DNA from 2 places in the Streptomyces rectiviolaceus genome. Region 1 is predicted to be linked to the other one. Evidence: predicted binding sites of a transcription regulator. Region 1 holds the regulator's gene; the other holds the start of a gene.
The links. Region 1 encodes HrcA, which represses chaperone genes, less so after heat shock. Its sites were predicted from a motif close to TTNGCACTCNGNNNNNCNGAGTGCNAA; they were not measured.
Positions count from the first base shown of each region.

Region 1 (15,009 bases):
CTCGACTCCTTGGAGCCGGGCACCAAGTGGTCCACCAGGACGCCCAGACGCGCGTCGGGACCGGGGGAGAAGTCGGCCACGATCGCGGGAAGGTCGTCGATGCCCTCCAGGTACTCGACGACCACGCCCTCGATCCGCAGGTCGTCGCCCCACACCCGCTCGACGAGCTCCGCGTCGTGCCGGCCCTCGACGTAGATCCGCCCCGCACGGGCGACCCGGGCCCGCGCCCCCGGCACGGCCACCGAACCGGAGGCGGTGCGTGTGGGGCGTACGGGAGAAGGAGAAGAGGCGGCGGACGGGCGGACGAGTGTGACCGTCCGGCCCTCCAGGGCGAAGCCCCCCGGGGTCATCGGGAAGACGCGGTGCTCGCCGAAGCGGTCCTCCAGGGTCACCGTCGGGCCCTGCGCCGTCTTCTCGCAGCGGATCACCGCCCCGCAGAAGCCGGTGGCAAGCTCCTCCACCACGAGGTCCGCCTCCGCGGCGACCTCCGGCACGGGCTTCGGCTTCTTCCACGGCGGGGTGAGGTCTGCGGAGTACTGGCGCATTCGCATGACGATAAGAGAAAGGGCGTACGACCGGCTACGACACGCCGAAGCGGGCCGCCAGAGTGGCGCGTTGCGCACGGACAAATGCCGCATCGACCACCGCACCGTGCCCCGGCACGTACAGCGCGTCATCCCCGCCCAGGGAGAGGAGCCGGTCGAGCGCCGCCGGCCACTGCTTCGGGACCGCGTCCGCCCCCGCCTGCGGTTCGCCAGACTCCTCGACCAGGTCGCCGCAGAAGACGATCTCCGGAGAGCTGTCCGTGCCGGGAACAAGGACCGCCAGGTCGTGGCCCGAGTGGCCGGGGCCGACGTTCGCGAGCAGGACCTGCACCCCGCCGCCCAGGTCGAGCGTCCACTCCCCGCACACCAAGTGGTGCGGGTGGACGAGCAGGTCGGCGGCCTCCGCGGCGGCGTCCGGGGCGACGCCGTGCCGCACGGCGTCCTCGCGCAGCTCGTCGCGGCCCTTCACGAGGAGTGTGTCGAGGCCGACCGCGCCGTACACCTCCACGCCCGCGAACGCCGCGGCGCCGAGCACATGGTCGAAGTGCGGGTGCGTCAGGGCGAGGTGCGTGACCCGGCGGCCCCCGCCGAGGATGCCCCGTGCCTGGGTGCGCAGCTCCGCCCCCTCGCGCAGGGTCGCCCCCGCCTCGATCATCAGCGCCGATCCGCCGCCGACGACAAGGCCCGCCGTGCAGTCCCAGACGGGGAGGCGCCGCCGCCCCACATGCGGCGCGAGCCGCTCCCAACCCGCCTCGTCCCAAGCCAGTGCCACATCCATAAGCCGACGCTAGCCCCGCACGGGCGGCTTGGCAGCCGCTGCCCCGGCCGTCGTACCGACATAGGGGTCCGGCCCTTGCCGGGGTCGTACCTTGCGGCCGTACACTGGGCGCGGTAATGACTGGCACTCGCCCGTGGGGAGTGCCAGGCGGGGTCGCAGGCAGACAGGTTTCAGGGCAAAAAGGTGGAGGTGTGCGCGGATGCTCAATGAACGCAGGCTCGAAGTGCTGCGCGCCATCGTCCACGACTATGTCGGCACCGAGGAGCCCGTCGGCTCCAAGGCGCTCACCGAGCGGCACAGCCTCGGCGTCTCACCCGCCACGGTCCGCAACGACATGGCGGCGCTCGAGGAGGAAGGGTTCATCGCCCAGCCTCATACGAGTGCGGGGCGCATCCCGACGGACAAGGGGTACCGCCTCTTCGTCGACAAGCTCGCGGGCGTCAAGCCGATGGCGGCGCCGGAGCGCAGGGCCATCCAGAACTTCCTCGACGGCGCCGTCGACCTCGACGACGTCGTGGCGCGCACGGTGCGGCTGCTCGCGCAGCTGACCCGGCAGGTCGCGGTCGTGCAGTATCCGTCCCTCACGCGGTCGACGGTGCGGCACGTGGAGCTGCTCTCGCTGGCCCCCGCCCGCCTGATGCTCGTACTGATCACGGACACGGGCCGGGTCGAGCAGCGCATGATCGACTGCCCCGCGCCCTTCGGCGAGACCTCGCTCGCGGATCTGCGGGCGCGGCTCAACAGCCGGGTCGCGAGCCGCCGCTTCGCGGACGTGCCGCAGCTGGTGCAGGACATGACGGAGTCCTTCGACGCGGAGGACCGGGGCACGGTGGCGACGGTGCTCTCCACACTCCTGGAAACCCTCGTCGAGGAGACCGAAGAGCGGCTGATGATCGGCGGAACGGCCAATCTCACCCGCTTCGGACATGACTTTCCCCTCACCATCAGGCCCGTCCTGGAGGCTCTTGAGGAGCAGGTCGTCCTGCTCAAGTTGCTTGGCGAGGCCACGGATTCGGGCATGACCGTACGGATCGGTCACGAGAACGCCCATGAGGGACTCAGCTCCACTTCCGTGGTCTCCGTCGGCTACGGTTCGGGCAGCGAGGCAGTAGCCAAACTCGGCGTGGTCGGCCCGACCCGCATGGACTATCCGGGAACGATGGGAGCAGTACGCGCAGTGGCACGTTACGTCGGACAGATCCTGGCGGAGTCGTAAGTGGCCACGGACTACTACGCCGTACTAGGCGTGCGCCGCGACGCTTCCCAGGACGAGATCAAGAAGGCCTTCCGGAGGCTGGCGCGTGAGCTTCACCCGGACGTGAATCCGGATCCGAAGACTCAGGAGCGCTTCAAAGAAATCAATGCCGCGTACGAGGTGTTGTCGGACCCGCAGAAGAAGCAGGTCTACGACCTCGGCGGCGACCCGCTGTCCCAGGCGGGCGGCGGCGGTGGCGCGGGCGGTTTCGGAGCCGGTGGCTTCGGCAACTTCTCGGACATCATGGACGCGTTCTTCGGGACGGCGTCGCAGCGTGGCCCCCGGTCGCGCACGCGCCGTGGCCAGGACGCCATGATCCGGCTCGAGATCGACCTGGACGAGGCGGCCTTCGGGACCACCAAGGACATACAGGTCGACACGGCGGTCGTCTGTACGACCTGCAGCGGTGAAGGCGCCGCCCCGGGGACCTCCGCTCAAACGTGTGACATGTGCCGCGGTCGCGGTGAGGTGTCGCAGGTCACGCGGTCCTTCCTCGGCCAGGTCATGACATCGCGGCCGTGCCCGCAGTGCCAGGGCTTCGGCACGGTCGTGCCCACCCCCTGCCCCGAGTGCGCCGGCGACGGCCGCATCCGGTCGCGGCGGACGCTCACCGTGAAGATCCCCGCAGGTGTCGACAACGGCACGCGGATCCAGCTCGCGGGCGAGGGCGAGGTCGGCCCCGGCGGCGGCCCCGCCGGTGACCTGTACGTCGAGATCCACGAGCTGCCGCACGCCGTGTTCCAGCGGCGCGGCGACGACCTGCACTGCACGGTCACCATCCCGATGACGGCCGCGGCTCTGGGCACCAAGGTGCCCCTCGAGACGCTGGACGGCCTGGAAGAGGTCGACATCCGGCCGGGCACGCAGTCCGGTCAGTCGGTGCCGCTGCACGGCAGGGGCATCACGCACCTGCGGGGCGGCGGTCGCGGTGACCTCATCGTGCACGTCGAGGTCCTCACGCCGAGCAAGCTGGACGCGGAGCAGGAGCGGGTCCTTCGGGAGCTGGCGGTGCTGCGGGGCGAGGAGCGGCCCACGGGGCAGTTCCAGCCGGGGCAGCAGGGTCTGTTCTCGCGCCTGAAAGACGCGTTCAACGGCCGCTGAGGTTCTGGTGCTCCGGCACCGGAGGGTTTGCCCTCCGGTGCCGGAGCACTGTTGATTTCTGCGGGGTGCCGGGTGGGTGGCGGGAAAGTCTGTAGCCCGCCGCGGGCGCCCGCGGGCAAGGCGCAAGGGGCGATTCGGCCGCCCGCGCAGGGCATGGCACGATGCGTTTATGTCCTCCGCGCTGACCGATCTCTGTCGCTATCCGATCGTGCAGGCCCCCATGGCGGGCGGCGCCTCGTGCCCCCAGCTCGCCGCGGCCGTGTCCGAGGCCGGGGGGCTCGGGTATCTCGCCGCCGGGTACAAAACCGCCGACGGGATGTACCAGGAGATCAAACAGTTGCGGGGGCTCACGAGCCGGCCGTTCGGCGTGAACCTCTTCATGCCGCAGCCCGAGTACGCCGATGCCGCGGCCGTCGACGTCTACCGCAACCAGCTCGCCGGTGAGGCCGCCTGGTACGAGACGCAGCTCGGTGACCCGGACAGCGGCCGCGACGACGGCTACGACGCCAAGCTCGCGATCCTCGTCGAGGACCCGGTGCCGCTGGTGTCGTTCACCTTCGGGTGCCCCACCCGCGACGTCTTCGACGCCTTCGCGCGAGTCGGCACGATCACCGTCGCCACGGTCACCACGCCCGAAGAGGCGCAGACCGCCCAGTGGTCCGGCGCCGACGCCGTGTGCGTGCAGGGCATCGAGGCGGGCGGCCACCAGGGCACGCACCGCGACAACCCCGAGACGGACGGCGCCGGGCTCGGTCTCCTCTCGCTCATCGCGCAGGTGCGCGACACCGTGCAGATCCCGGTCGTCGCCGCCGGTGGCCTGATGCGTGGCTCGCAGATCGCCGCCGTGCTCGCGGCGGGCGCCGACGCCGCGCAGCTCGGCACGGCCTTCCTGGTCTGCCCCGAGTCGGGCGCGAACGTCCTGCACAAGCAGGCCATGACCAACCCGCTGTTCACCCGGACCGAACTGACCCGCGCCTTCTCCGGCCGCCCCGCTCGCGGCCTGGTCAACCGCTTCATGCGCGAGCACGGCCCCTACGCCCCCGCCGCCTACCCCCAGATCCACCACCTCACCAGCGGCCTGCGCAAGGCCGCAGCCAAGGCCGGTGACGCGCAGGGCATGGCGCTGTGGGCGGGGCAGGGCCACCGCATGGCGCGGGAGCTTCCCGCCGGGCAGCTCGTGGAGGTCCTCGCGGCCGAACTGGCCGAGGCGAAGGGGAGCCAGGCGTGACCGCGCCCGTCTTCGTCGTCGAGACCTTCGAGACCGTCGAGAGCACTGCCGCGGGCGGCGACGGACGCTACGTACTCGATGGTCCCGAAGGGCGCCATGCCGTCTCCGTGAAGCGGCTGCACGCCGGTGAGGACGTCGTCCTGACCGACGGGGCCGGGCGCTGGGCGGACTGCGTCGTCATGGACACCGAGGGCAAGGACCGGCTGATCCTGCGCATGGACTCCGTACAGGAGGAGGCGCCCCAGGAGCCCCGGATCACCGTCGTGCAGGCGCTGCCCAAGGGCGACCGCGGTGAACTCGCCGTCGAGACCATGACGGAGACCGGCGTCGACGCGATCGTGCCCTGGTCCGCGTCCCGTTGCATCACGCAGTGGAAGGGCGAGCGCGGGCTCAAGGCGCTCGGCAAGTGGCGTGCCACGGCACGCGAGGCGGGCAAGCAGTCCCGCCGCGTGCGCTTCCCCGAGGTCGCGGAGGCCGCGTCCACCAAGCAGGTGGCGAAGCTGCTCGCCGCGGCCGACTTCGCCGCTGTCCTGCACGAGGAGGGCAGCGAGCCGCTCGCCACGGCGGATCTGCCGACGGCCGGGCACATCGTCCTCGTGGTCGGCCCCGAGGGCGGCGTCTCCCCGGACGAGCTCGCGGCGTTCGCGGACGCGGGAGCCAAGCCGTACCGCCTGGGGCGTAGCGTGTTGCGTACGTCGACCGCGGGGACGGCGGCGGCCGCGCTGCTCCTGGGGCGCACGGGCCGCTGGTCCTGAACCCCCGCACCGGGTAAGGGGGATGCCGTGGAACTGGCCCAAGTGCGGCTGCTCGTATCGGACTTCAGCGCCTGCTACCACTTCTACGCCGAAATCCTCGGCCTCAAGCCGCAGTCGGGGGCGGTGACAGGGCCGTACGAGAAATTCAGCCCGGCGATCGGCTCCGCGGGGATCGCGCTCCAGGACCGCTCGATGATGGCCCGATTCCTGGACGAGCTCGAGGAGTCGGCGACCGGGCACCGCTCACTGGTGGTGCTGCGGGTCGACGACCTCGACGCGTACTGCGCGCGGATCGTCGAGCGCGGCGGAGTTATCGCCCAGGGACCGGCGCCGCTGACGGACCGTATGCGGGTCGCCCATCTCAAGGACCCGGAGGGGAACTTGGTGGAGTTGCAGGAGTGGTTGCTGCTGCGCGGCTGAGGGCGCCGTCGAGGAGCGGCCAGCCGTCCAGCTCGTGCGGTGATCCGGTGGCTTCGCGCGGCAGCAGTCCGCGCGCCGCCGCCTCGTCGACGAGCAAGCGGACGGCTCCGGGCTCGTAGAGGTTGAGCCACTTCCGGTCGCCGTCGTCGCCGTCGTCGTCGGTCATGTTCACGAGCGAGCCGTGCTCCCAGTGCCCCTCGGAGATGACCAGCCCGGGCGCCGCCCGGAAGACGATCGCGGTACGGAAGCGGCTGCCCTCGCGGTACAGGGACAGGACGTGACGGCAGCCCGGACCGCCGATGCCGGTGGCGTCGTGGCGGTGCCGGAACGACCACAGGTAGGTGGTGCGGTCGTCGACCACCAGGCGCCGGAGTCGGCGGTCGTTTCCCATGAGGGGAGGCTACGGGCGGGGGCAGGCGCCTCGCGCGTGCTTTTCCGGGACACTCACGCCCCGCGGCGTCCGGAGTGGACGCAAAGGGGACTATCGTCAGGCGGCTCTCAGTGGCACTCTGCCGCCTATGGGGGCATTGAGGCGCTTACGTGATCGTGCGGTGGACGTACGCGGACGGCGCCGGCGGGTGCTGTACGCCGTCGGGTTCGCGGGGGCGGCGGTGATCGGGGTCGCCGCGTGCGATCCGGTCGACGGAGGCATGAACACCGCGGCCGTGGCGATCACCACCGACGAGATGGCGACGAAGGAGCTGGAGCGGCAGCACCTCGACGTGCTGTGGATCAGCTGTACCGCCCGCTTCAAGGACAAGGCCACCCCGTCCAGCGGCGACCCGAGCCGCGACAGCGTCGCCACCGTCGACTGCCAGGGGCAGGCCAGGAAGGGGAAGGGGTCCGACGACACCAGCGAGATCACCGTCAAGGGGACGGTGACCTCCGTCGTCGACGGACACTGCGTACGCGGGAACCTCACCGCCAAGGTCGACGGCAAGGAGTGGTTCCGCGTGGACGTCATCGGCGACTGCTCCGGCGGCGACGACGGCAACGGGAACGGCAACGGGAACAGCAACGGGAACGGCAACGGTGGTGACGACGGCGGCGACCACGACGGCGACAAGCCGACCCAGCCGCCCGCGGCGACCGTCACGGTGACCGCCACGCCCGATCCGCCGCCGCGGCAGCCCGATCCGACGTGCTCGTGCTTCAAGGGCAAGTGATCCAAAACCCTGCCCTGCTCCGCCACGGCTGCCTAGGCTGGCTGTGTGACACTGACTGGGCACTCTGCGTATCTCCGGTTTCCGCATCTGCGCGGCGAGTTGGTCGCCTTCACCGCCGAGGACGACGTCTGGGTCGCGCCACTCGACGGCGGCCGGGCATGGCGCGTCAGCGCCGACAACATGCCGGTGAACCACCCCCGCATCTCCCCGGACGGGACGACCGTCGCCTGGACGTCCACGCGTGACGGCGCCCCCGAGGTGCATGTCGCGCCGGTCGACGGCGGCTCCTCCAAACGCCTTACGTACTGGGGCAGTTCACGCACCTCGGTGCGGGGCTGGACCCCGGACGGGCGGGTCCTCGCGGTCAGCACGTCGGGCCAGGCCTCGCTGCGCCGCAGCTGGGCGCGGGCCGTTCCGCTGGACGGCGGCCCCGCGGACACGCTGCCGTACGGCGTCGTGGGCGATGTCGCGTACGGCCCGCGGGAGGGCCAGGTCCTGCTGCTCTCGGCGCCGATGGGGCGCGAGGCCGCCTGGTGGAAGAGGTACCGCGGCGGCACCGCGGGCAAGCTCTGGATCCGGCGCGGGGACGCCGCCGAAGAGGGCGGCGAGGCCCGCTTCGTACGCGTCCATGAGGAGCTCGACGGGAACATCGAGTACCCGCTGTGGGTGGGGGTTGGGGCCTCCCCTGCTCGAGCGGAGCCGAGAGCTTGGGGACGTATTGCCTTCCTCTCCGATCACGAGGGCGTCGGCGCCGTCTATTCCTCGCTGCCCGACGGCTCCGATCTGCGCAGGCACACCGGCGTCGAGGGAGGCTTCTACGCCCGGCACGCCGCGACCGACGGCGCACGCGTCGTCTACGCGTCGGCGGGTGAACTCTGGCTCCTGGACGACCTGGTGGACGCCGAGCCGCGCCGCCTCGACGTCCGCCTCGGCGGTCAGCGCACCGACCTCCAGCCGTTCCCCGTCAACGCGGCACGCTGGTTCGGTGCCGCAGCTCCCGACCACACGGGGCGGGGCAGCGCCGTCTCCGTGCGCGGCGGCGTGCACTGGGTGACCCACCGCGAGGGGCCCGCCCGCGCGCTGGCCGCCGAGCACGGGGTGCGCGCCCGGCTGCCGCGCACGTTCCGCGTGGACGGCGAGGAACACGTCGTGTGGGTGACGGACGCGGAGGGCGACGACGCGCTCCAGTTCGCGCCCGCCACGGGGCTCGCGCCGGGGGCGACGCCGCGCAGGATCGCCGCCGGGCAGCTGGGCCGGGTGCTCGGGCTCGCCATCGCTCCCGACGGCAGCAAGGCAGCTGTCGCCTCGCACGACGGGCGGGTGCTGCTCGTGGAGCGGGAGAGCGGGGAGGTGCGTGAGGTCGACCGCGGGGAGCACGGGGACGCCACCGGGCTCGTCTTCTCGCCGGACTCGGCCTGGCTGGCGTGGTCGCATCCGGGGCCGCGTCCGCTGCGGCACCTGAAGCTGGCGAACACGGCCGATCTCTCGGTGTCCGAGGCGACTCCGCTGCGGTTCCGTGACTACGCGCCCGCGTTCACCCTTGACGGCAAGCATCTGGCGTTCCTGTCAGCGCGAGCCTTCGACCCCGTCTACGACGAGCACGTCTTCGACCTCGCCTTCGTCGGAGGATCGCGGCCCTACCTGATCACGCTGGCCGCCACCACTCCCTCGCCCTTCGGGCCCCAGCGGCACGGGCGCCCCTTCGAGGCACCCGACAAGGACGAGACCCCGGACAGCGAGGGCTCGCCCGTCACCCGCATCGACCTCGACGGTCTCGCCGACCGCATCGTGCCGTTCCCGGTCGAGGCCGCCCGCTACTCGACCCTGCGGGCCGCCAAGGACGGCGTCCTGTGGCTGCGGCATCCCGTGCGGGGCGTCCTGGGCGCGTCCCGCGCCACCCCCTCGGACCCCGACCCGCAGACCGACCTCGAGCGGTACGACCTGGTCCAGCAGCGCATCGACGAACTGGCATCGGACGCCGACCACTTCGCCGTCAGCGGGGACGGCAAGCGGGTGCTGCTGTGGGCCGACGGAAAGCTGAAGGTCGTGCCGAGCGACCGGCGGGCCTCCGGTGAGGAGGGCTCCGACTCGAACATCACCGTCGACCTCACGCGGGTACGCCAGACCGTCGATCCGGCCGCGGAGTGGCGGCAGATGTACGACGAGGCCGGGCGGCTGATGCGGGACAACTTCTGGCGGCCCGACCTGGGCGGGGTCGACTGGGACGGGGTGCTCGACCGCTACCGGCCGGTGCTGGGGAGGGTGGCCACGCACGACGATCTCGTGGACCTGCTGTGGGAGGTCGCGGGGGAGCTCGGTACGTCACACGCGTACGTCATGGGGGGCGGGGCCTGGGGGAGTTCGGCGGTGCGGCAGGGGCTGCTCGGCGCGGATCTCTCGCGGGGCGCGGACGGGGCGTGGCGGATCGACCGGATCCTCCCCTCCGAGACGTCGGACCCGTCCGCCCGGTCGCCGCTGGCCGCGCCCGGGGTCGCCGTGCGGGCCGGGGACGCGCTGCTGGCCGTCGCGGGGCGGCCGGTGGACCCGGTGACGGGGCCGGGGCCGTTGCTGGTGGGTACGGCGGGGAAGCCGGTGGAGCTGACGGTGTCGCCCGCGGGCGGGGGCGATCCGCGGCACGCGGTGGTGATCCCCGTCGACGACGAGGAGCCGCTGCGGTACCACGCCTGGGTCGTGGACCGGCGGGCGTACGTCCACGAGCGGTCCGGGGGGCGTCTGGGGTACCTGCACGTGCCGGACATGCAGGCGCCCGGGTGGGCGCAGATTCACCGGGACCTGCGGGTGGAGGTGGCGCGGGACGGTCTTGTGGTGGACGTACGCGAGAACCGTGGCGGGCACACGTCCCAGCTGGTGGTGGAGAAGCTGGCCCGGAAGATCGTGGGCTGGGATCTGCCGCGGGGTTCACAGCCGTACAGCTACCCGGCGGACGCGCCCCGTGGGCCGGTCGTCGCCGTCGCCAACGAGTTCTCCGGTTCCGACGGGGACATCGTGAACGCGGCGATCAAGGCGTTGGGGATCGGGCCCGTGGTGGGGACGCGGACGTGGGGCGGGGTGATCGGGATCGACAGCCGGTACCGGCTGGTGGACGGGACGCTGGTGACGCAGCCGAAGTACGCGTTCTGGCTGGAGGGGTATGGCTGGCGGGTCGAGAACTACGGGGTGGACCCGGACGTGGAGGTGGTGACGACGCCGGAGGACTACGCGACGGGCAGGGACCCACAACTGGACGAGGCGATCCGCCTGGCCCTAACGGCCCTGGAGACGACGCCCCCCAAGACCGCACCGGAGCTGCCGGGGTCTTGAGGCCGCGGGGCTGGTCTGTCTGTGGGTGCGGTGCCGCGCCGGTATGTCCGTCCTCGCTATCGTCCGGTGGCCGTGGGGCTGCTTCGGCTGGGGAGTCCCGCGAACCGTGCTCCGGGCGGACATACCGGCCCGTCCCCTCGCGTCTCGATGCCGACCGCGGGTGCGTGCGCGCAGCGGCGCGGTCCGTCTGTGGGTACGGTGCCGCGCCGGTATGTCCGTCCTCGCTATCGTCCGGTGGGCGGGGGCTACTTCGGCTGGGGAGTCCTGCGAACCGTGCTCCGGGCGGACATACCGGCCCGTCCCCTCGCGTCTCGATGCCGACCGCGGGTGCGTGCGTGCAGCGGCGCGGTCCGTCTGTGGGTACGGTGCCGCGCCGGTATGTCCGTCCTCGCTATCGTCCGGTGGCCGGGGGCTACTTCGGCTGGGGAGTCCCGCGAACCGTGCTCCGGGCGGACATACCGGCCCGTCCCCTCGCGTCTCGATGCCGACCGCGGGTGTGTGCGAACCGATCTCCCACTGGGATGTGTCCCGTCCCGCCCTACCGGTGCCCACCTGACCCGCCCCCGCTGTACGTCCCCCACCCGCCCCCGCTGTACGTCCCCCACCCACCCGCGCTGAGGATCCCCCACCGACCCGCGCTGAGGATTCCCCACCCACCCGCGCTGAGGACCCCCCACCCACCCGCGCTGAGGACCCCCCACCCACCCCCGCCGCGCAGATCCCCCACCCACCCGCGCGGTGCAGATCCCCCCACCCCCCTTGTCGCCGCGGGGCAATCGGGCGGGTGGGTGGGGAAGCTTGTTCGGGCAGGGGTGGATGCGGGGTGATCGGGTGGGTGGGTGGGAGAGGGGTGTGGGGCAGGCGGGGCTGCCGGGGGCTGAGGGGAGGGCCAAGCGTGGGCGCAGCCCGGATAGCATGCGGGAGGCACAGTGAAGCAGCGACGACCGGAGGCGCCCCATGGCGGGAGAACCGCAGGCTGACTGCCTGTTCTGCAAGATCGTCGCGGGTGACGTACCCGCGACCGTCGTCAGGGAGACGGACACGACCGTGGCCTTCCGGGACATCAACCCGCAGGCCCCCAGCCACGTCCTGATCATCCCCAAGGTGCACTACCCGGACGCCGCCTCCCTCGCCGCCGCCGAACCCGTCATCGCCGCCGACATCCTCCGCGAGGCCGGCGAGGTCGCCCTGGAAGAGAAGGCGGAGAGCTACCGCGTCGTCTTCAACACCGGGTCCGGCGCGGGTCAGACCGTCTTCCACGCGCACGCCCACGTCCTCGGCGGACGCGGCCTGCAGTGGCCTCCTGGTTAGCGGGACAACTCGCCTTGTCCGTACGTGAATTGGTGGTCCTCGGCACCGCCAGCCAGGTCCCCACCCGGCACCGCAACCACAACGGGTACGTCCTGCTCTGGGACGGGCAGGGCATCCTCTTCGACCCCGGCGAGGGCACGCAGCGCCAGATGCTGCGTGCCGGGGTCGCCGCGCACGACCTGCACCGGATCTGTGTCACGCACTTCCACGGTGATCACTCGCTCGGGTTGCCCGGTGTCATCCAGCGGATCAATCTGGATCGGGTCCCGCATGACGTGACCGTGCACTTCCCGCGCTCCGGTCAGCATTTCTTCGACCGGCTGCGGTACGCCACCGCCTACCGCGAGACCGTCTCGCTGCTCGAAGAACCTGTCGCGGGGGACGGCCGGTTGGCCGTCACCCCCTCGTTCGCGCTCGACGCCGTCAAGCTCTCGCACCCCGTCGAGTCCTTCGGCTATCGCATCACCGAGCCCGACGGCCGGCGGATACTCCCGGAGCTGCTCGCCGCGCGCGGCATCGCCGGACCCGACGTGGGGCGCCTGCAGCGCGAGGGCGTGCTGCGGGGCGTCACGCTCGACGAGGTGAGCGCGGTGCGGCGGGGGCAGCGGTTCGCCTTTGTGATGGACACCCGGCTGTGCGACGGCGTCCACGCCCTCGCCGACGGCTGCGACATGCTCGTCATCGAGTCCACCTTTCTCGACGAGGACGAGCAACTTGCCCTCGATCATGGGCACTTGACCGTGGGTCAGGCCGCACGGGTCGCCGTGGACTCCGGTGTGCGGCATCTCGTACTGACCCACTTCAGCCAGCGTTACCCCGACCCCGGCGTATTCGAGCAGCAGGCCCGGGACGCGGGATTCGACGGTGAACTCACCGTCGCACAAGACCTGTTGCGTGTACCTCTGCCCAAACGAACCACCTGAGTGAGCCGCCGTCATGCCCCTTCCCAAAGCCGAACTCCACCTCCACATCGAGGGCACGCTCGAACCCGAGCTGGCCTTCTCCCTCGCCGCCCGCAACGGCGTCGCCCTCCCGTACGCGGACACCGAAGAGCTGCGCAAGGCCTATCTCTTCGATGATCTGCAGTCCTTTCTTGATCTCTATTACGGGTTGATGGCCGTTCTGCGGACCGAGGAGGACTTCGAGGAGCTCGCCGACGCCTACCTCGCGCGGGCCGCCCAGCAGGGCGTGCGGCACGCCGAGATCTTCTTCGACCCGCAGGCGCACATGGTGCGCGGCGTCGGCATCGGCACCGTGATGGAGGGGCTCGGGCGCGCCTTGGAGCGCAGCGAGGAGCGGCACGGGATCTCGACCCGGCTCATCATGTGCTTCTTGAGGGACCAGTCCGCCGAATCGGCCCTGGAGACCTTGGAGGCCGCCAGGCCATATCTCCATCGGATCATCGGCGTCGGGCTCGACTCGGCCGAGGTCGGGCATCCGCCCGCCAAGTTCCGCGAGGTGTACGAGGCGGCCGCCGCGCTCGGTCTGCGCCGGGTCGCGCACGCGGGCGAGGAGGGGCCGCCCGCGTACATCACGGAGGCCCTGGACGTCCTGGGCGTCGAGCGCGTCGACCACGGGCTGCGCTGCATGGAGGACCCGGAGCTTGTGGAGCGCCTTGTGCGCGAGCGGGTGCCGCTCACCCTCTGCCCGCTGTCCAACGTCCGGCTGCGCGCCATCGACGTACTCGAAGAGCACCCGCTCACGCGGATGATGGACGCCGGGCTGCTGTGCACGGTCAACTCCGACGACCCCGCGTACTTCGGCGGCTATGTCGACGACACCTTCCACGCTGTACGGGAAGCGCTGGGGCTCGGCCAGGAGCGGCTGCGCGAACTCGCGCGGAACTCGTTCGAGGCGTCCTTCCTCGACGGGAGCGCGCAGGACGAGGCGCTGCGGGCGCGGTACCTCGCCGAGGTCGCGGATTATTCGTTCGACTGATGGTCGGGGGGCGAGCTAGCGTTCGCTCATGGACTCCTTCATTCAGCTCTACGGCTGACACGACCCTCATAGGCCCGGGCGCCCCGCGATCAGCGGCTGCGCCGGGCCGTCGTGTCCTCGTCCGTAGCGGTTGAACCACTCGAAGGAATCTCATCCATGAATCGTCGAACGTCCCGTCGCCGTGCCCATATCGCCATGGTCGGTGTCCCGATGGTCAGCCATGTGCTGCCCAGCCTGGAGATCATCCGCGAACTGGTGGCGCGCGGGCACCGGGTGACGTACGCGAACGACCCGGCGACCCACGAGCTGATCGAGCCCACCGGCGCCGAACTCGTCCCGGTCACCTCGAAGTTGCCGTTCAAGGACAACATCTGGCCCGATGACCCGATCGCCGCGAGCAGTCTCTTCCTCGACGACGCGATGGCGGTGCTCCCGCGATTGCGCTCGTTCTACGACGCCGACCCCGCCGATCTGTATCTGTACGACATCGGCGCGTACGTCGCCCGTGCGCTGGCCGAGGCGCAGGAGCGGCCGTTCGTGCAGCTGTCGCCCACCTATGTGGCCTGGGACGGCTACCAGGAGGAGGTCGGCGCGCAGTTCCGGCAGCTGCCCGGGGCCGCCGAACTGGAGGCGCGGTTCGCGCAGTGGCTCGCGGGGAACGGGGCCACGACCCTGGACGTCGGCGCCTTCTCGGGAACGCCCGGCCACGCCGTCGCGATGATCCCCCGTGCCATGCAGATGTTCGCCGACCGGGTCGACCCGAAGCGGGTCGGCTTCGTCGGGCCCTGCTTCGGGGACCGCTCGGCGCAGGGGAGCTGGCAGCGGCCCGAGGGTGCCGAGAAGGTGCTGCTCGTGTCGCTGGGCTCCGCGTACACCCAGCAGCCCGAGTTCTACCGCAACTGTGTGGCCGCGTTCGGCGGGCTCGCGGGGTGGCATGTGGTGCTGCAGATCGGCAAGCACGTGGATCCGGCGGAGCTCGGGGAGGTGCCGGGGAACGTGGAAGTACGGTCGTGGGTGCCGCAGTTGGCGATCCTGGAGCAGGCAGACGCGTTCGTCACGCACGCGGGCATGGGCAGCAGCAGTGAAGGGCTGTTCTGTGGGGTGCCGATGATCGCCGTGCCCCAGGGGGCCGAGCAGCCGGTCAACGCGGACCGGCTCGTGGAGCTGGGGGTCGCGCGGCGGATCGACACC
Region 1 covers NZ_BAAAUG010000148.1:29,852-44,860, forward strand. Annotated here, with positions in the region: gene ABD378_RS34030 (DUF3097 domain-containing protein) at 1-545, opposite strand, end outside; gene ABD378_RS34035 (MBL fold metallo-hydrolase) at 580-1,323, opposite strand; gene hrcA (heat-inducible transcriptional repressor HrcA) at 1,523-2,539, shown strand; gene dnaJ (molecular chaperone DnaJ) at 2,540-3,679, shown strand; gene ABD378_RS34050 (nitronate monooxygenase) at 3,849-4,907, shown strand; gene ABD378_RS34055 (16S rRNA (uracil(1498)-N(3))-methyltransferase) at 4,904-5,662, shown strand; gene ABD378_RS34060 (VOC family protein) at 5,690-6,082, shown strand; gene ABD378_RS34065 (hypothetical protein) at 6,024-6,473, opposite strand; gene ABD378_RS34070 (hypothetical protein) at 6,634-7,248, shown strand; gene ABD378_RS34075 (S41 family peptidase) at 7,300-10,569, shown strand; gene ABD378_RS34080 (histidine triad nucleotide-binding protein) at 11,527-11,880, shown strand; gene ABD378_RS34085 (ribonuclease Z) at 11,895-12,803, shown strand; gene ABD378_RS34090 (adenosine deaminase) at 12,817-13,818, shown strand; gene ABD378_RS34095 (macrolide family glycosyltransferase) at 13,975-15,009, shown strand, end outside.

Region 2 (15,009 bases), on a different contig from region 1:
GCGAGGTCGACGATCTCGGCATCCGCGGGAGCGCTCCCGGTGATGCGCGTGCCGTCGACGATCACACGGCCGTTGGAAAGGGTCCCGGTGGGCAGGACCACCTGAGCACCGGCGAGGACCTTGCTAGCGGCCATCAGGCGGTTACCTCCGTGGAATCGGGGTCGGGGTCGGGATCAGGGTCGGGGTCGGGGTCGGTCGGGGCATCGGGTTCGCCGAGGAGATCCCAGGCGAGCAGGCCCGCGCCCAGGCACCCGGCGGTGTCCCCCAGGGCGGCCGGGACGATGAGGGGCTGGGTCTGGAACGTGACGATGCGTGCCGTCATGGCCGCCCGCAGGGGTGTGAACAAGGTTTCCCCGGCCTCGGCGAGACCGCCACCGATGATCAGGGTGTGCGGGTCCAGGAGGGTGAGGGCCGTGATGAGGCCGTCGGCGAGCGCGTCGACGGCGTTCTGCCAGACCTGCCGCGCCCGCGGGTCGCCCGACTCCACGGCCTTCGCGCAGTCCGCGGCGTCCGCATCCGGGTCGCCGCTGGCCGCCGCCCAGGCCTCGCTCACCGCGGAGGCGGAGGCGAGCCGCTCCAGACAGCCGCGCTGGCCGCAGCCGCAGGGCGGTCCTCCGGGGCGCACGATGATGTGCCCGATCTCGCCCGCGGAGCCGTGGGCGCCGGGCTCGATGCCGCCGCCGATCCCGATGGCCCCTGCGATGCCCGTCCCGAGCGGCACGAAGAGGAAGCGGTCGGCGCCCTTGCCCGCGCCGATCCGTCCCTCGGCGAGGCCGCCGGTGCGTACGTCGTGACCGAGGGCCACGGGTACGCCTTCCAGCCTGCGGCTGAGCAGCTCCCGCATGGGGACGTCGCGCCAGCCGAGGTTCGAGGCGTAGACGGCGATGCCGCGCTCGGTGTCGACGATCCCGGGGACCGCGACGCCGGCCGCGGCCGCGGGTTCCCCGAATTCTTTGATCCCGTGGGCGCGGAGGTCGGCGGCGAAGTCGAGGATGGACTCGACCACGGCGTCGGGCCCGCGTTCCCGGCCGGTGGCCCGCCGCGCCTCATGGAGCAGCGCGCCGTCCGCCCCGACCAGGGCGGCCTTCATTCCGGTGCCGCCCACATCGAGGGCGATGACGTGTCTCACGGGGGACAGTCTCGCGCGTCGGCCGCGAGAGGTCTAGTCCACTTCGGGTAATCGCCGGTCTGCTCCGGTGGGTGGGTGACCCTAAACCGCCGCTTCGCGGCGGATGTCTCCCACCCACCCACCCGTCTGCCCCGCAGTACCCGACTAGCCCAGGATGACGCTCCGCGTCAGGTTCCGGGGTCGGTCCGGGTCGAAGCCCCGCGCCTCCGCGAGGGCCACGGCAAGGCGCTGGGCGCGGATCAGGTCAGCGAGAGGATCCGCCTCCTCGCGAGCGACAAGCTCACCGCCGACGCGAGCCACATCACCGGCCAACCCCTCCGGCAGCACCCCGAACATCCACGCCACCCGGCCGGGCCCGGTGATGGAGATCGGCCCGTGGCGGTACTCCATCGCCGGGTACGACTCCGTCCACGCCCCCGCCGCCTCCCGCATCTTCAGCGCGGCCTCGAGGGCGAGCCCGTACGTCCAGCCGCGACCCAGGAACGTCCACTGCTCAGCGGCCAAGACCGCCGGAGGCAACGGTTCCGACACCGCGAGCTCCGCGTCGACCGCCGCCTCGGCGACCGACTTCACGCCGGGGATGTCACCGAGCCCGGCCCGCAGGAAGGCGAGGGCGGTCGTCGCGAACCGGGTCTGGACGACCGACTGCTCGTCCGCCCAGTCCAGGACCGCCACCGAGTCGGCCGCGTCCATGACCGGCGTCTTCGGGTCGGCGGTCAGGGCCGTGGTCGGTACCACGCCCTTCAGCTCGCCGAGCAGCTCCAGGACCTCCGTCGTCGTACCCGACCGGGTGATGGCGACCACCCGGTCGTACTTCCGCCCCGCGGGGAACTCCGATGACGCGAACGCGTCCGTCTCGCCCTGCCCGGCGGCCTCGCGCAGCGCCGCGTACGCGATGGCCATGAACCACGACGTCCCGCACCCGGTGACGGCCACCCGCTCGCCCGGCTCCGGCAGTCCGTCGAAGGTGAGAGCGGCATCGGCCGCCCGGTGCCAGCAGGCGGGCTGGGTTGCTATCTCTGTTGCGGTACGCGACATGCGTCAAGGCTCCTTGCCAGTGCGGAACTTCACGACGTGCTCGCCGACACTCGGTCGACACTCAAGGGAACGTGACGTGCTTAGCAGCAGCTCGACCCCCACGGCAATGGTGGGACGTCAGTAGTACGCCGTTGCACAAGCGATACTGAGGTGGTGTAGACCTTGCGTCCATACGCGAGGGAAAATCGCAGTTCACATAGATCTTCGAGGGTGGGAACAGCTGTGCAGCGGCGCGCGACAGGACTGACCGCGGCGATAGCCGCACTGGGCATGGCGGCGGTACTCGCCGGCTGCGGTGGTCCCGGCGATTCAGGCGACGTCACCCTCAAGCTGGTGGCCGCCGACTACGGCGACTCCAAGGCCAACAGCTCCCAGAAGTACTGGGACAAACTCGCCAAGAAGTTCGAGGCCGAGAACCCCGGCATCAAGGTCGACGTCAGCGTCTACTCCTGGACCGACGTGGACCGCAAGGTCAAGGAGATGGTCAAGGCGGGCGACGCCCCCGACCTGGCCCAGATCGGCGCGTACGCCGACTATGCCGCGCGGGACAAGCTGTACCGCACCGAGGACCTGGTCTCCATCTCCACCCAGGCCGACTTCATGGCTCCCCTCGCCGAGGCGGGCGAGGTCAAGCGCGTCCAGTACGGCATGCCGTTCGCCTCCTCCACGCGCCTGCTCTTCTACAACGAGAAGATCTTCAAGGACGCAGGACTCACCCCGCCGCAGAGCTGGACCGACCTGGCGGCCGACGCCAAGGCGCTCAAGGCGCGCGGCGTGAAGATCCCCTACGCCCTGCCGCTCGGCAAGGAAGAGGCGCAGGCCGAGACGATGCAGTGGCTGCTCAGCGGTGGCGGCGGCTACACCGACAACGTCGGCACGTACGACATCGACTCCACGCAGAACGTGAAGACCTTCACCTGGCTGAAGGACGAGCTCGTCGGCAAGGGCCTGACGGGCGCCACGCCCCCCGCCAAGCTCGACCGCGCCGAGGCCTTCGCCGCCTTCACGCGCGGCGACGTGGGCATGCTCAACGGCCATCCCACGCTGATGCAGATGGCCGCGAAGAAGGGCGTGAAGTACGGCATGGTGCCGATGCCCGGCGTGAACGGCCACGCCCAGTCCACGATGGGCGTCGCCGACTGGATGATGGCCTTCAAGCAGAAGGGCCACCGCGAGGAGATCGGCAAGTTCCTCGACTTCGCCTACAGCACGAAGAACGTCCTGGACTTCTCGCGCGAGTACGACCTGCTGCCCGTGACGAACTCCGCCGCCGAGGAGATGACGGGCAACAAGAACGACAAGGCGCTCGCCGAGTTCCTTGACGAGCTGCCCACGTCGCAGCTGTACCCGGTGGGCAAGACGTCCTGGGCGCAGGTCTCCGTCGACGTCAAGAAGTACATCGGCAAGGCCGTCGACACGAACGGCAATCCGGCGTCGATCCTCAGCCAGCTCCAGACCAAGGCGGCGACCGAGGAGAACGCGGAATAGCGTGTCGGGCATGACCGATGCCACGGAAGACGACGCGTTCCCCGACACCGGGCTCTCCGAGCGCGACCGCGCGATCCTCGCCCTGGAGCGCCGCGACTGGGTGACAGGTCCCGGCGCGAAGGAGCGGGCCGTGCGCGAGCAGCTCGGCCTGGTGCCGGTCCGCTACTACCAGCTCCTGAACGCCCTGCTCGACGACCCCCGCGCCCTCGCGCACGATCCGGTGACCGTCAACCGGCTTCGGCGGGTTAGGGAGTCCCGGCGCGGGGAGCGTTGAGCGTAGGGTCTGGCCCATGGGTGACCTTGAGTACTCTGCCGAGCTGCCCGAGCCCGTGACCCCCGCGGGGCGCGAGGGCCTCGCCGCGCTCCTCGCGCGCCCCGGCAAGGCCGTGATCGCGCTCGACTTCGACGGCACGCTCGCGCCGATCGTGGCCGACCCCGAACACGCCCGCGCCCACCCGGGCGCCGTCCCGGCCCTCTCCGCGCTCGCGCCGAAGGTGCTGTCCGTCGCCGTCGTCACCGGGCGCCCCGCGGGCGTGGCGGTGCGCTACGGCGGCCTCGCGGGTGTCCAGGGCCTCGAACACCTCGTCGTGCTCGGGCACTACGGCGCCGAGCGCTGGGACGCCGTCTCCTCCACCGTGCACGCGGCCGAGCCGCACCCCGGCGTGGCGTCCGTGCGCGCCGAACTGCCCGGCTTCCTGGACACGATCGGCGCCTGGCGCGGCACGTGGATAGAGGAGAAAGGCCGCGCGGTCGCGGTCCACACCCGCCGCGCACGCGACCCGCAGGCCGCCTTCGAGGCCCTGCGCGAGCCGCTCGCCGAACTCGCTTCCCGCCACGGCCTGATCGTCGAACCGGGCCGTCTGGTCCTGGAGTTGCGCCCCCCGGGCATGGACAAGGGCGTGGCCCTCGCCGACTACGTACGCGAAGTGGGCGCCGAAACCGTCCTGTACGCGGGCGACGACCTGGGCGACCTGCCCGCCTTCGCGGCCGTGGAGAAGCTCCGCTCGGACCAGGTGCGGGGCCTGCTCGTGTGCAGCGGCAGCGCGGAGGTCGCGGAACTGGCCGAGCGGGCCGACCTGGTGGTGGAAGGACCGCAGGGCGTAGTGGAGCTACTCGGGGCGATCGCCGCTCAACTGGACTGATCAGCACCGAGGTTGGGCGGGTCGGGGATCGGATTCCCGAAGTAGTCGCGGGTGGTCCCGTCGTCGACCGCCGTGCCCTGACCGCGAGCCGGTGAGCCGGGCTTCAGGCGTACGTCGCCGGGGGCGCCGGGGGTGCGGGAAAGGAAGCGCGGGTCGGCGTTGACGCCGGTGGTGTCGCGGGGCTGCGAGGTGCGCCAGTACAGGTTGTTGCTGAAGGTGCTGACGGTGTCCTTGATGGGGGATCCGGCACCGGGCGCGCCCACAAAGATGTTGTCGCGGAAGGTGACGCCGGTGGGCCCGTTGTTGGAGACGATGGCGGTGTCGGCGCGATGCGTGACCACGGTGTTCCGATAGACCTGCGTATCGGTCGCGGCCCCGCAGACGACGGAGATCACCGCGTACGGAGAGGCCGTGTTCCGGTCGTTGACGCTGATGTTGTCGTGGATGCGATTGCCGTCGCTGACCTTCCCCTCCCCATTGCAGACGAGCAGGAATCCGCCCTCGTTGTCGTGGCTGTAGTTGTAGCGGTAGGTGTTGCGCAGGTTCCCGCCGTCGATGTCGTACGCCATCGAGTCACGCGTCCCGTGGCCACCGGTGACCTCGTTGTACTGGTAGAGCGCGTCCTGCGACTCCCAGGCCCAGATCCCGGCGTTGTAGCCCGCCGAGCGCATGTTGAAGCCGTCCACGTAGTTGTGCTCGACGCGGGCCTTGCGGGTCTCATGGATGACGATGCCGTCGCCGCCGACGTCGTACGCCTTGTTCCGTACGAACTCCACGCCGCTGGAGAGGAGTTCGGCGTCGGCGTCCGTCCCGCTGCCCCAGGTCGACATGGTGCCGATGCCGGTGCGGTCGACGCGGCGGACGGTGGAGTCCTCGACGCGGAGTCCATGGAAACGGGTGGGGGTCTTGGTCCCCTGCACGACGAAGAGGATCCCGCCGGAGGGGTCCGGGTCCTTGAAGTCGGCGCCGTTCACGTCGTGGACGTCGACTCCGTCGACGAGGAAGTGGTCGGCGACGCCGTAATCGGTGAGCTGGACGTAGAGCCCTGCTCGGCGTTCGGTGGTGGTGGCGGGCCCGGTGTTGGAGAGATCGAGGTTCCGGATCTCCCACTGCTCGGTGTCGACGAGATGCAGGGCGGCGCGGGCGCCGTTCGCCTCGATGTGCGGCTTGGCGGCCTTCTTGCTTCCGTAGGCGTCGATCAGCACGGGGGCGCCGGCCGCACCCGCACCTTTGGGAGCCAGCACCCCCGTGCAGCTTGTGCCGCGCCGCAGCAGGAGTTTCTCGCCGGGGGCGTAGGTGTGGGCACTTGCCTTCTCCAGGCTGCGCCAGGCGGTTCCTCCGGTGGTCCCGGCCGCGGAGTCGTCGCCTCTTTCGCAGTCGACGTAGTACGTCGCCGCGTTGGCGGCGGCGCCGGGCGCGGCCGTGGCCGTTGCCCCTGCCAGGGCCAGGGCGGTGAGGGCCACGATGCTTGTGCGGCGTAGGGGCATGCGGGGAAGGTAGCGACCTGTGCGGTCAGCGGCCCATGGACAAACGTGGCCTGAGGTTGGACGGATATTTTCCCCAACCCCGCCCCTTCCCGAAAACTCGCTGGGCGCGAGGGCCTACCTGGGGCTCCGCCCGCCCCAGACCCCGTACAAGATGTCCTCAATCGCCGGACGGGCTGAGAATTCACCTCCGGCCCGGGGAGATCTTTCAGCCGTCCGGCGTTTGAGGACGCCCCGGCGCAGCCGGTTTTCGGGAAGGGGTGGGGTTGGGGAAAAATCAGGCCTGCAGCGCCCGCAGCTGGTCCAGGAACCACTGGGCCGGGGGAAGAGCCGTAGCCGCCGCAGCGAGCCGCTTGGTTCGTTCCGCCCGCTCCTCGAGCGGCATCATCAGCCCCGCGTACAGAGCCGAAGCAGTGCCCGTCACGTCATACGGGTTCACCACCACCGCATCCTCGCCCAACTCCTCACACGCCCCCGCCTCCCGCGAAAGCACCAGCACGCACCCCTCGTCGGAGACGACAGGCACCTCCTTGGCCACGAGGTTCATCCCGTCCCGGATGGGGTTCACCAGAGCCACGTCCGCCAAGCGGTACGCCGCAAGCGACCGCGCGAAGTCGTCCTTCACGTGCAGCACGACCGGGGTCCAACCCTCCACCCCGTACTCGGAGTTGATCTCGTCGGCGAGCGCCTGCACGGACGCCGTGTAGTCGCGGTACACCGCGAGGTCCTGCCGCGACGGGTAGGCGAAGGCCACGTGCACCACCCGCTCCCGCCACTCCGGCCGGGACGCGAGCAGCTCCCGGTACGCAAGGAGTCCCCGCACGATGTTCTTCGACAGCTCGGTCCGGTCGACGCGGACGATCACCTTCCGGTCGCCCCCGCCCCCCACCTGCTCCCGCAGCGCGACAAGACGCTCCTCCACATCCGCCCGCCGCGACCGCTCCCGCAGGAAATCCGCGTCGGCCCCGAGCCCGTGCACCCCGATCCGCGTCCCCGACGTACCGCCGAGGACCGCGACGCAGCACTCCGTGAACGCGTCCGCCCACCGACCCGTCAGGAACGCCGCACGGTCGGCCCCCAGGATGCCGCGGAGCAGTTGCTCCGCGACGTCGTCCGGCAGCATCCGGAAGTAGTCCACCGGCGCCCACGGCGTGTGCGAGAAGTGGCCGATGCGGAGGTCGGGGCGCAGTTCACGGAGCATCCCCGGCACCAGCGCCAGGTGGTAGTCCTGGACGAGGACCGCCGCGCCCGGCGCGGCGCTCTGGGCGAGCGCGTCGGCGAAGGCCCGGTTGTAGGTCTCGTACGACGCCCACTGCGCCCGGAACTCCGGTCCGAAGGCCGGTTCGAGCGGCGTCTGGTAGAGCATGTGGTGGACGAACCACAGCACCGAGTTCGCGATCCCGTTGTACGCGTCGGTGTGCACCCCCTCGTGCGAGCCGGCGTCGATGTCGAGCATCCGGACTCCGGGCTCGCCCACCCCGCGCCGCACGGCCTCCCGGTCGCCGTCCCCCAGCGCCGCGCAGACCCACAGGGCGGCGCCGGTCTCGGACTCGCCGATCGCGCTGAGCCCGGAGACGAGCCCTCCGCCGCCCCGCTTGGCCGTCAGTTCGCCGTTCTCCTCCAGGGCGTATGTGACGGGGCCGCGGTTGGACGCGACGAGGACCTGTGCGGCGGCGTGCTCGGAGACCATGTGCCGAACCTAGCCCTTCGGGGGAGAGCTCAAACGTACGGCCGGACCCGTTGCGGGCCCGGCCGTATACGTTCAGGTGCCTGCGTCCGTGCGTCTAGTCGCGCCTGCTCCTTGCCGCCGCCACCGCGAGCGCGCCCAGTGCGCACAGCGCGATCGCGAGGCCCGCGTACAGCATCGTGTCCGAGTTGCTGCCCGTCTCGGCCAGCTGCCCCGGACCGTCCGCGCGTCCCACGGGGCCGCTCCGCGGTTCCTGCGGGGCGGGCCGTGCCTGCACCCGCTGAGCGAGGACCGCCGAGGTGCACGGGTCGTCGCCGCCCGGGGCGGATCTGGGGCAGTTGCTGCCGGGTGCCGTCACGGTGCTGACCCTGACCTGGCCCGCCGTGCAGGAGACCTTCACCTGCTGGGTGACGGTGACCTCGCCGTGCGGGCGGACGTCGCCCTTCCAGACGTACTTCGAACCCTGCTCGGTGACCGTCCCGCTGCTCGCGACGGGCTTCGAGCCGGGCGTCACCTGCCAGGACGCGGTGGCTCCGGTGCGCGTGCTGCCCGAGGGGTTCTTGATGGTGATGGTGTTCTTGACGCTGCTGCACACCGGCGCGGCCCGCTGTGCGGGCACGTTGGTGATCTTGACCGGTGGCTGCTTCCGCTCTTTTTCCTTGGCCTCGCCGTCCGCGGCGGTGGCGCAGCGCGCCGCCCTGTCCGCGGGCGTCGTCGGGCAGCCCATGACCGTGTTGCCGGTGGTCCTGAAGTCGCCGTACGGCGATTCGTCGTAGCGCTTGGCGAAGGGCTCGATCACATCCGCGGCGGCGGGCACGGCCGCGGCGCCGAGCGCCCCGGCCGCGAGGCCTGCCGTGGCCATGGCCACGCCACCGATGCGTCGCGCGCTTCCCATTACCTGTCTGACCCACATAAGTGGGAAATGTAGACAAAACGCCCGGCCTTGGGTGGTTACGCCACGCGGCGGGCCGCGTACTCCGCGATGTCGGCCATCGGCGGCCGCTCCTCCGTGTCCACCGCATGGGTGCGCGGCTCGAACCCTTGCTCGCCCCGTTCGAACTGCGTGAGCTCGGGGCGTACGAGATGGCCGCGCGCGAGCCGCAGCTGCGCCGTCCGGTAGATCGCCGCGGCCATCCGGCCAAGGGCCTGCCCGTCCTGGTGCCGGTGCTTGCGCACACCGACGTCCACCTGCGCGAGCGCGTCCAGGCCCACGGTGTGCAGCGCGTCGACGAGCAGGCCCAGCTCCACTCCGTAGCCGACGGGGAACGGCAGCCGCTCCAGGAGGGACCTGCGCGCCGCGTACTCGCCGCCCAACGGCTGGACGAATCCGGCCAGTTGGGGCCAGTGCATATTGAGCAGCGGGCGCGCCATCAGCTCGGTGACCCGGCCGCCCTGACCTGCGGTCCCGGCCAGCGGGCGGTCGTACATCGCCTTCACGAAGGCCACGTCGGGCTCGGTCAGGAGCGGGCCCACGATCCCGGTGACGAAGTCCGCCGAGAACTCCTTCAGGTCCGCGTCGACGAACGCGACGATGTCACCGCCGGTCACCAGGAGCGAGCGCCACAGGACCTCGCCCTTGCCGGGCACCGCCGGGATGCGCGGCAGGATCTCGTCCCGGTGCACGACCCGGGCGCCTGCCTCCCGCGCCACCTCGGCCGTGCGGTCCTTCGAGCCGGAGTCGATCACCACGAGCTCGTCGACGAGCGAGGCCTTCTCGACCAGCTCACGGCGGATCTCGGCGACGATCTCGCCGACCGTCTCCTCCTCGTCGAGCGCGGGCAGGACGACACTCACCGAGGCCCCGGACGCTCGTTTGGCGGCGACGAGTGCGCTGAGCGGACGGTCGGCAACGGACCAGGAACGCCTGGTCAGCCAGCGCTCGGCCTCTTCCAGCACGGGTGGCTCCTCCTGTGTGTGGCCTACATGTGATCCATCTCGCGGTTCGGACGACTATCTCAAGGGTCCAGGCCGTCGGTTACAGTCTTGAACAACGCGGATGACCATCGCATGTCGGGGGTCATCGCGTAACAAATGCCCGGGGCCCATGAATCCCCGGCGCCATACCGCTCATCCAGAGGGGCAGAGGGATACGGCCCGTTGAAGCCCCGGCAACCATCCCGCCGACCGCGCACGCGAGGTCTCGGTGGGGAAGGTGCCAATTCCGTCTCGTGACGAGATGCGTCACGGGGAAGATGAGGAGAAAGGGCCTCGCCTCCATGGCTGCGCAGACTGTCGAAACGAACGACACCACCCCCTCCACCTCGGCTGCTGACCGGGGATCCGTGGACCTCGGCCCCGCATCGGGCCTCTCCTGCCGCGAGTGCGGCGAGCTCTACGCCCTTGGCCCGATCTTCGCCTGCGAGGCCTGTTTCGGCCCGCTCGAAGTCGCGTACGACCTGCCGACCGGTGACCCCGAGGCGCTGAGGAAGCAGATCGAGTCCGGCCCCGACAACATCTGGCGCTACGCGCCCCTGCTGCCCGTCCCGGCGGACGTGGCCGAGAAGCCGAACATCAACCCCGGCTGGACCAAGCTCGTCAAGGCCGACAACCTCGCCCGTGAACTCGGCGTCGAGCAGGGCAAGTTGTTCGTCAAGGACGACTCCGGCAACCCCACGCACTCCTTCAAGGACCGCGTCGTGGCGCAGGCCATCGAGGCGGCGCGTGCTTTTGGATTCACGACGTTGTCGTGCTCCTCCACCGGCAACCTCGCGGGCGCCGTCGGTGCCGCAGCCGCCCGCGCCGGCTTCCGCTCCTGCGTGTTCATCCCGCACGACCTGGAGCAGGGCAAGGTCGTCATGGCCGCGGTCTACGGCGGCGAGCTCGTCGGCATCGAGGGCAACTACGACGACGTGAACCGCTTCTGCTCCGAGCTCATCGGCGACCCGCTCGGCGAGGGCTGGGGCTTCGTGAACGTGAACCTGCGGCCGTACTACGGCGAGGGTTCCAAGACCCTCGCGTACGAGATCTGCGAGCAGCTGGGGTGGGTCCTTCCCGACCAGCTGGTCATCCCGATCGCATCGGGCTCGCAGCTCACGAAGATCGACAAGGGCCTGAAGGAGCTCATCAAGCTGGGTCTCGTCGAGGACAAGCCTTACAAGATCTTCGGCGCGCAGGCCGAGGGCTGCTCCCCGGTGTCGACCGCCTTCAAGGCGGGCCACGACGTCGTGCGCCCCCAGAAGCCGGACACCATCGCCAAGTCGCTCGCCATCGGCAACCCCGCCGACGGGCCGTACGTCCTGGACATCGCGCGCCGCACGGGCGGTGCGGTGGAGGACGTGAACGACGAGCAGGTCGTGGACGCGATCAAGCTGCTCGCCCGGAGTGAGGGGATCTTCGCGGAGACCGCCGGTGGTGTGACGGTCGGCGTCACCAAGAAGCTGATCGAGGCGGGGCTCATTGATCCCTCCCTCACCACGGTCGTGTTGAACACGGGTGACGGTCTCAAGACCCTGGACGCTGTTGCCGAGACGTCTCAGGCGACCGCGACCATTCGCCCCAGCCTGGATGCGTTCCGCGCCGCTGGGCTTGCAGGCTGAGCTTGCTCGTTTACCTGCGGACCGTTGTGGCTGGTCGCGCAGTTCCCCGCGCCCCTGAAGGGGCCCCACGCACCCCGAGGTGAATTCATGAGCGTCAACGTCCGCATTCCCACCATTCTTCGCACCTACACCGGCGGTCAGTCCGAGGTTGCCGCCGAGGGGGCGACCCTCTCCGAGGTCATCGCCGACCTGGAGGCCAAGCACGCCGGTATCGCGGCCCGTGTCCTGGACGACCAGGGCAAGCTGCGGCGCTTCGTGAACGTGTACGTGAACGACGACGACGTCCGCTTCGAGCAGGGTCTTGAGACCGCGACGCCGGACGGTGCCGGGGTGTCGATCATTCCCGCCGTCGCCGGTGGTTGATCCTTTAAAGAAACACCCTGCGTAATCATGATTGCCCCCTCCGCGAGAGAAGCGGAGGGGGCAATTCCATGTGGTTGAGCGCGGTACAGTTGGGAAGCGAGCTTCCCCGTTTGTGCCGAGCGCATATACGAAGTCGCCCTGAGGGCGACAAGAAGTAGCCAAAGTGCACTGCCCATTTGCCCCTCCCGTGGCATTTGTCTGGCCCGACTTGCCCTGAACTCCGGCGAATTCTCCGCATATTACCGATCAGGCGTGCCCAGAATTCTCGTCCGATTGACCTGTTGCAGAGGGCAGTTGGACAGATACATTCAGCCGCGGTCGACGCGTTCCGGCGCACGCCTCCACAACCCATTGGGGGGGTGAGGTCTGACCCGGGTCCGCGAAGTGCGGGTCCGTGCAAGGGCCAGTAATAGGGGAGTTAGGCATGGCTCAGGGCACCGTCAAGTGGTTCAACGCGGAGAAGGGGTACGGCTTCATCGCGGTCGACGGTGGTGCGGATGTTTTCGTCCACTACAGCGCGATTCAGATGGACGGCTACCGCACCCTTGAAGAAGGTCAGCGAGTGGAGTTCGAGATCTCGCAGGGCCAGAAGGGTCCGCAGGCGGACATGGTCAAGCTCGCCGTCTGATCTCGGCGCGATCGGCCAGCGACTTAGCGAGTGACGAGGGGCCCGTATCCCGACAGGGGTACGGGCCCCTCGTATGTCCGGCCGCATCCCGCCCCGTCCCGCCGCCCCGTCCCGCCGCATCGTCCCGTCGTGCGGGCCTGGGCGCGCGCCCCCTCGTGCGTCTGGGATCCGTGAGAGGCGCTTGCACTCGTAGGGGTCGAGTGCTAATCATTGGGCTTAGCACTCTCCCAGTGAGAGTGACAGAACTTGGATCGGGTCGGTGAGGCCCGCAGGCCGGGTGGGGCAAGGAACCACACGGTTTGCAGGCCGTCCGTCGCGGGCACTGGCGCGATCCGGAGCATGCCACCCCTGTCCGGGAGGACCACTTCACATGGCCAAGATCATCGCGTTCGACGAGGAGGCACGGCGCGGCCTCGAGCGCGGCATGAACCAGCTCGCCGACGCCGTCAAGGTGACCCTGGGCCCCAAGGGTCGCAACGTCGTCCTCGAGAAGAAGTGGGGTGCCCCCACGATCACCAACGATGGTGTTTCCATCGCCAAGGAGATCGAGCTCGAGGACCCGTACGAGAAGATCGGCGCCGAGCTGGTCAAGGAGGTCGCGAAGAAGACGGACGACGTCGCCGGTGACGGCACGACGACCGCGACCGTCCTGGCGCAGGCGCTGGTCCGCGAGGGCCTGCGCAACGTAGCCGCCGGTGCCAACCCGATGGCCCTCAAGCGTGGCATCGAGAAGGCCGTCGAGGCCGTCTCGGGCGCCCTGCTCGAGCAGGCCGTCGACGTGGAGACCAAGGAGCAGATCGCTTCCACGGCCTCCATCTCCGCCGCCGACACCCAGATCGGCGAGCTCATCGCCGAGGCGATGGACAAGGTCGGCAAGGAAGGCGTCATCACCGTCGAGGAGTCGCAGACCTTCGGGCTCGAGCTTGAGCTCACCGAGGGCATGCGCTTCGACAAGGGCTACATCTCGGCGTACTTCGCCACCGACATGGAGCGTATGGAGGCGTCGCTCGACGACCCGTACATCCTGATCGTCAACTCGAAGATCTCGAACGTGAAGGACCTCCTTCCGCTCCTCGAGAAGGTCATGCAGTCCGGCAAGCCGCTGCTGATCATCGCCGAGGACGTCGAGGGCGAGGCCCTGTCGACCCTGGTCGTCAACAAGATTCGTGGCACCTTCAAGTCCGTCGCCGTCAAGGCCCCGGGCTTCGGTGACCGCCGCAAGGCCATGCTCGGCGACATCGCCATCCTCACCGGTGGCACCGTCATCTCCGAGGAGGTCGGCCTCAAGCTGGAGAACGCCGGTCTCGACCTGCTCGGCCGTGCCCGCAAGGTCGTCATCACCAAGGACGAGACCACGATCGTCGACGGCTCCGGTGAGAGCGACCAGGTCCAGGGTCGCGTCAACCAGATCCGCGCCGAGATCGAGAACTCGGACAGCGACTACGACCGCGAGAAGCTGCAGGAGCGCCTGGCGAAGCTCGCCGGCGGTGTTGCGGTCATCAAGGCCGGTGCCGCGACCGAGGTCGAGCTCAAGGAGCGCAAGCACCGCATCGAGGACGCCGTTCGCAACGCGAAGGCGGCCGTCGAAGAGGGCATCGTCGCCGGTGGTGGCGTGGCCCTCATCCAGGCCGCCTCTGTCTTCGAGAAGCTTGAGCTCGAGGGCGACGAGGCCACCGGTGCCGCCGCTGTGAAGCTGGCCCTGGAGGCCCCGCTGAAGCAGATCGCGGTCAACGCCGGCCTCGAGGGTGGCGTCATCGTCGAGAAGGTGCGCAACCTGCCCATCGGCCACGGCCTGAACGCCGCGACCGGTGAGTACGTCGACATGATCGCCGAGGGCATCCTCGACCCGGCGAAGGTCACGCGCTCTGCCCTGCAGAACGCCGCGTCCATCGCCGCGCTGTTCCTCACCACCGAGGCCGTCATCGCCGACAAGCCGGAGAAGGCGGGCGCTGCCCCGGCCGGCGGCGGCATGCCGGGCGGTGACATGGACTTCTGATCGACCTCTGGTTGATCTACGTCCCGTACGTACCGAGGGCGGCACTCCTTCTCACGAAGGGGTGCCGCCCTCGGGCGTTTCCGGAGCGATGCGGGCGCTACGGCAGGCGGGCCATGATCCAGGTGCAGAGTTCCTCGGTGACGAGGGTGTGGCCCTCGTTGTGGGTGGAGCAGAGGTACTCGTCCAGGTCGCTGTCCTCGGAGTCCTCCGGGAACGGGTCGTACAGCTTCTCGTGGGTGTCGATGTCGCGCAGGGCGACCGCGCTGACGGCGGGCACGAAGCAGTGCTCGCGGATCTCGGCCTCCGAGCCGAGGCCGATGAACGCGGGGATCTTGTTCAGCTCGTCGGCGAGGATGCCGAAGCCCTCCAGGGTGCCGCCGGGTGCGCCGTCGATCTCGGGCATGCCCGAGGTGCGGATCTGCGGCTTGCGCAGGGTCACCACCCGTAGCTGCGCGACGAGTTGGTCATTGCCCGCGGGCTGCGTGTAGAGGTGGGTGCCGGTGATGGCCAGGCCCTTG
Region 2 covers NZ_BAAAUG010000038.1:108,815-123,823, reverse strand. Annotated here, with positions in the region: gene nagA (N-acetylglucosamine-6-phosphate deacetylase) at 1-134, opposite strand, end outside; gene ABD378_RS13095 (ROK family protein) at 134-1,129, opposite strand; gene ABD378_RS13090 (SIS domain-containing protein) at 1,274-2,167, opposite strand; gene ABD378_RS13085 (extracellular solute-binding protein) at 2,390-3,655, shown strand; gene ABD378_RS13080 (DUF3263 domain-containing protein) at 3,666-3,929, shown strand; gene otsB (trehalose-phosphatase) at 3,946-4,797, shown strand; gene ABD378_RS13070 (right-handed parallel beta-helix repeat-containing protein) at 4,785-6,284, opposite strand; gene ABD378_RS13065 (alpha,alpha-trehalose-phosphate synthase (UDP-forming)) at 6,559-7,971, opposite strand; gene ABD378_RS13060 (LAETG motif-containing sortase-dependent surface protein) at 8,066-8,830, opposite strand; gene ABD378_RS13055 (glucosyl-3-phosphoglycerate synthase) at 8,920-9,864, opposite strand; SAM riboswitch class I at 10,033-10,167, shown strand; gene thrC (threonine synthase) at 10,185-11,504, shown strand; gene ABD378_RS13045 (MoaD/ThiS family protein) at 11,592-11,867, shown strand; gene ABD378_RS13040 (cold-shock protein) at 12,292-12,495, shown strand; gene groL (chaperonin GroEL) at 12,866-14,491, shown strand; gene ABD378_RS13030 (esterase/lipase family protein) at 14,589-15,009, opposite strand, start outside.
Region 2: the regulator HrcA is predicted to act here: its motif matches at 12,712-12,738, upstream of groL (chaperonin GroEL).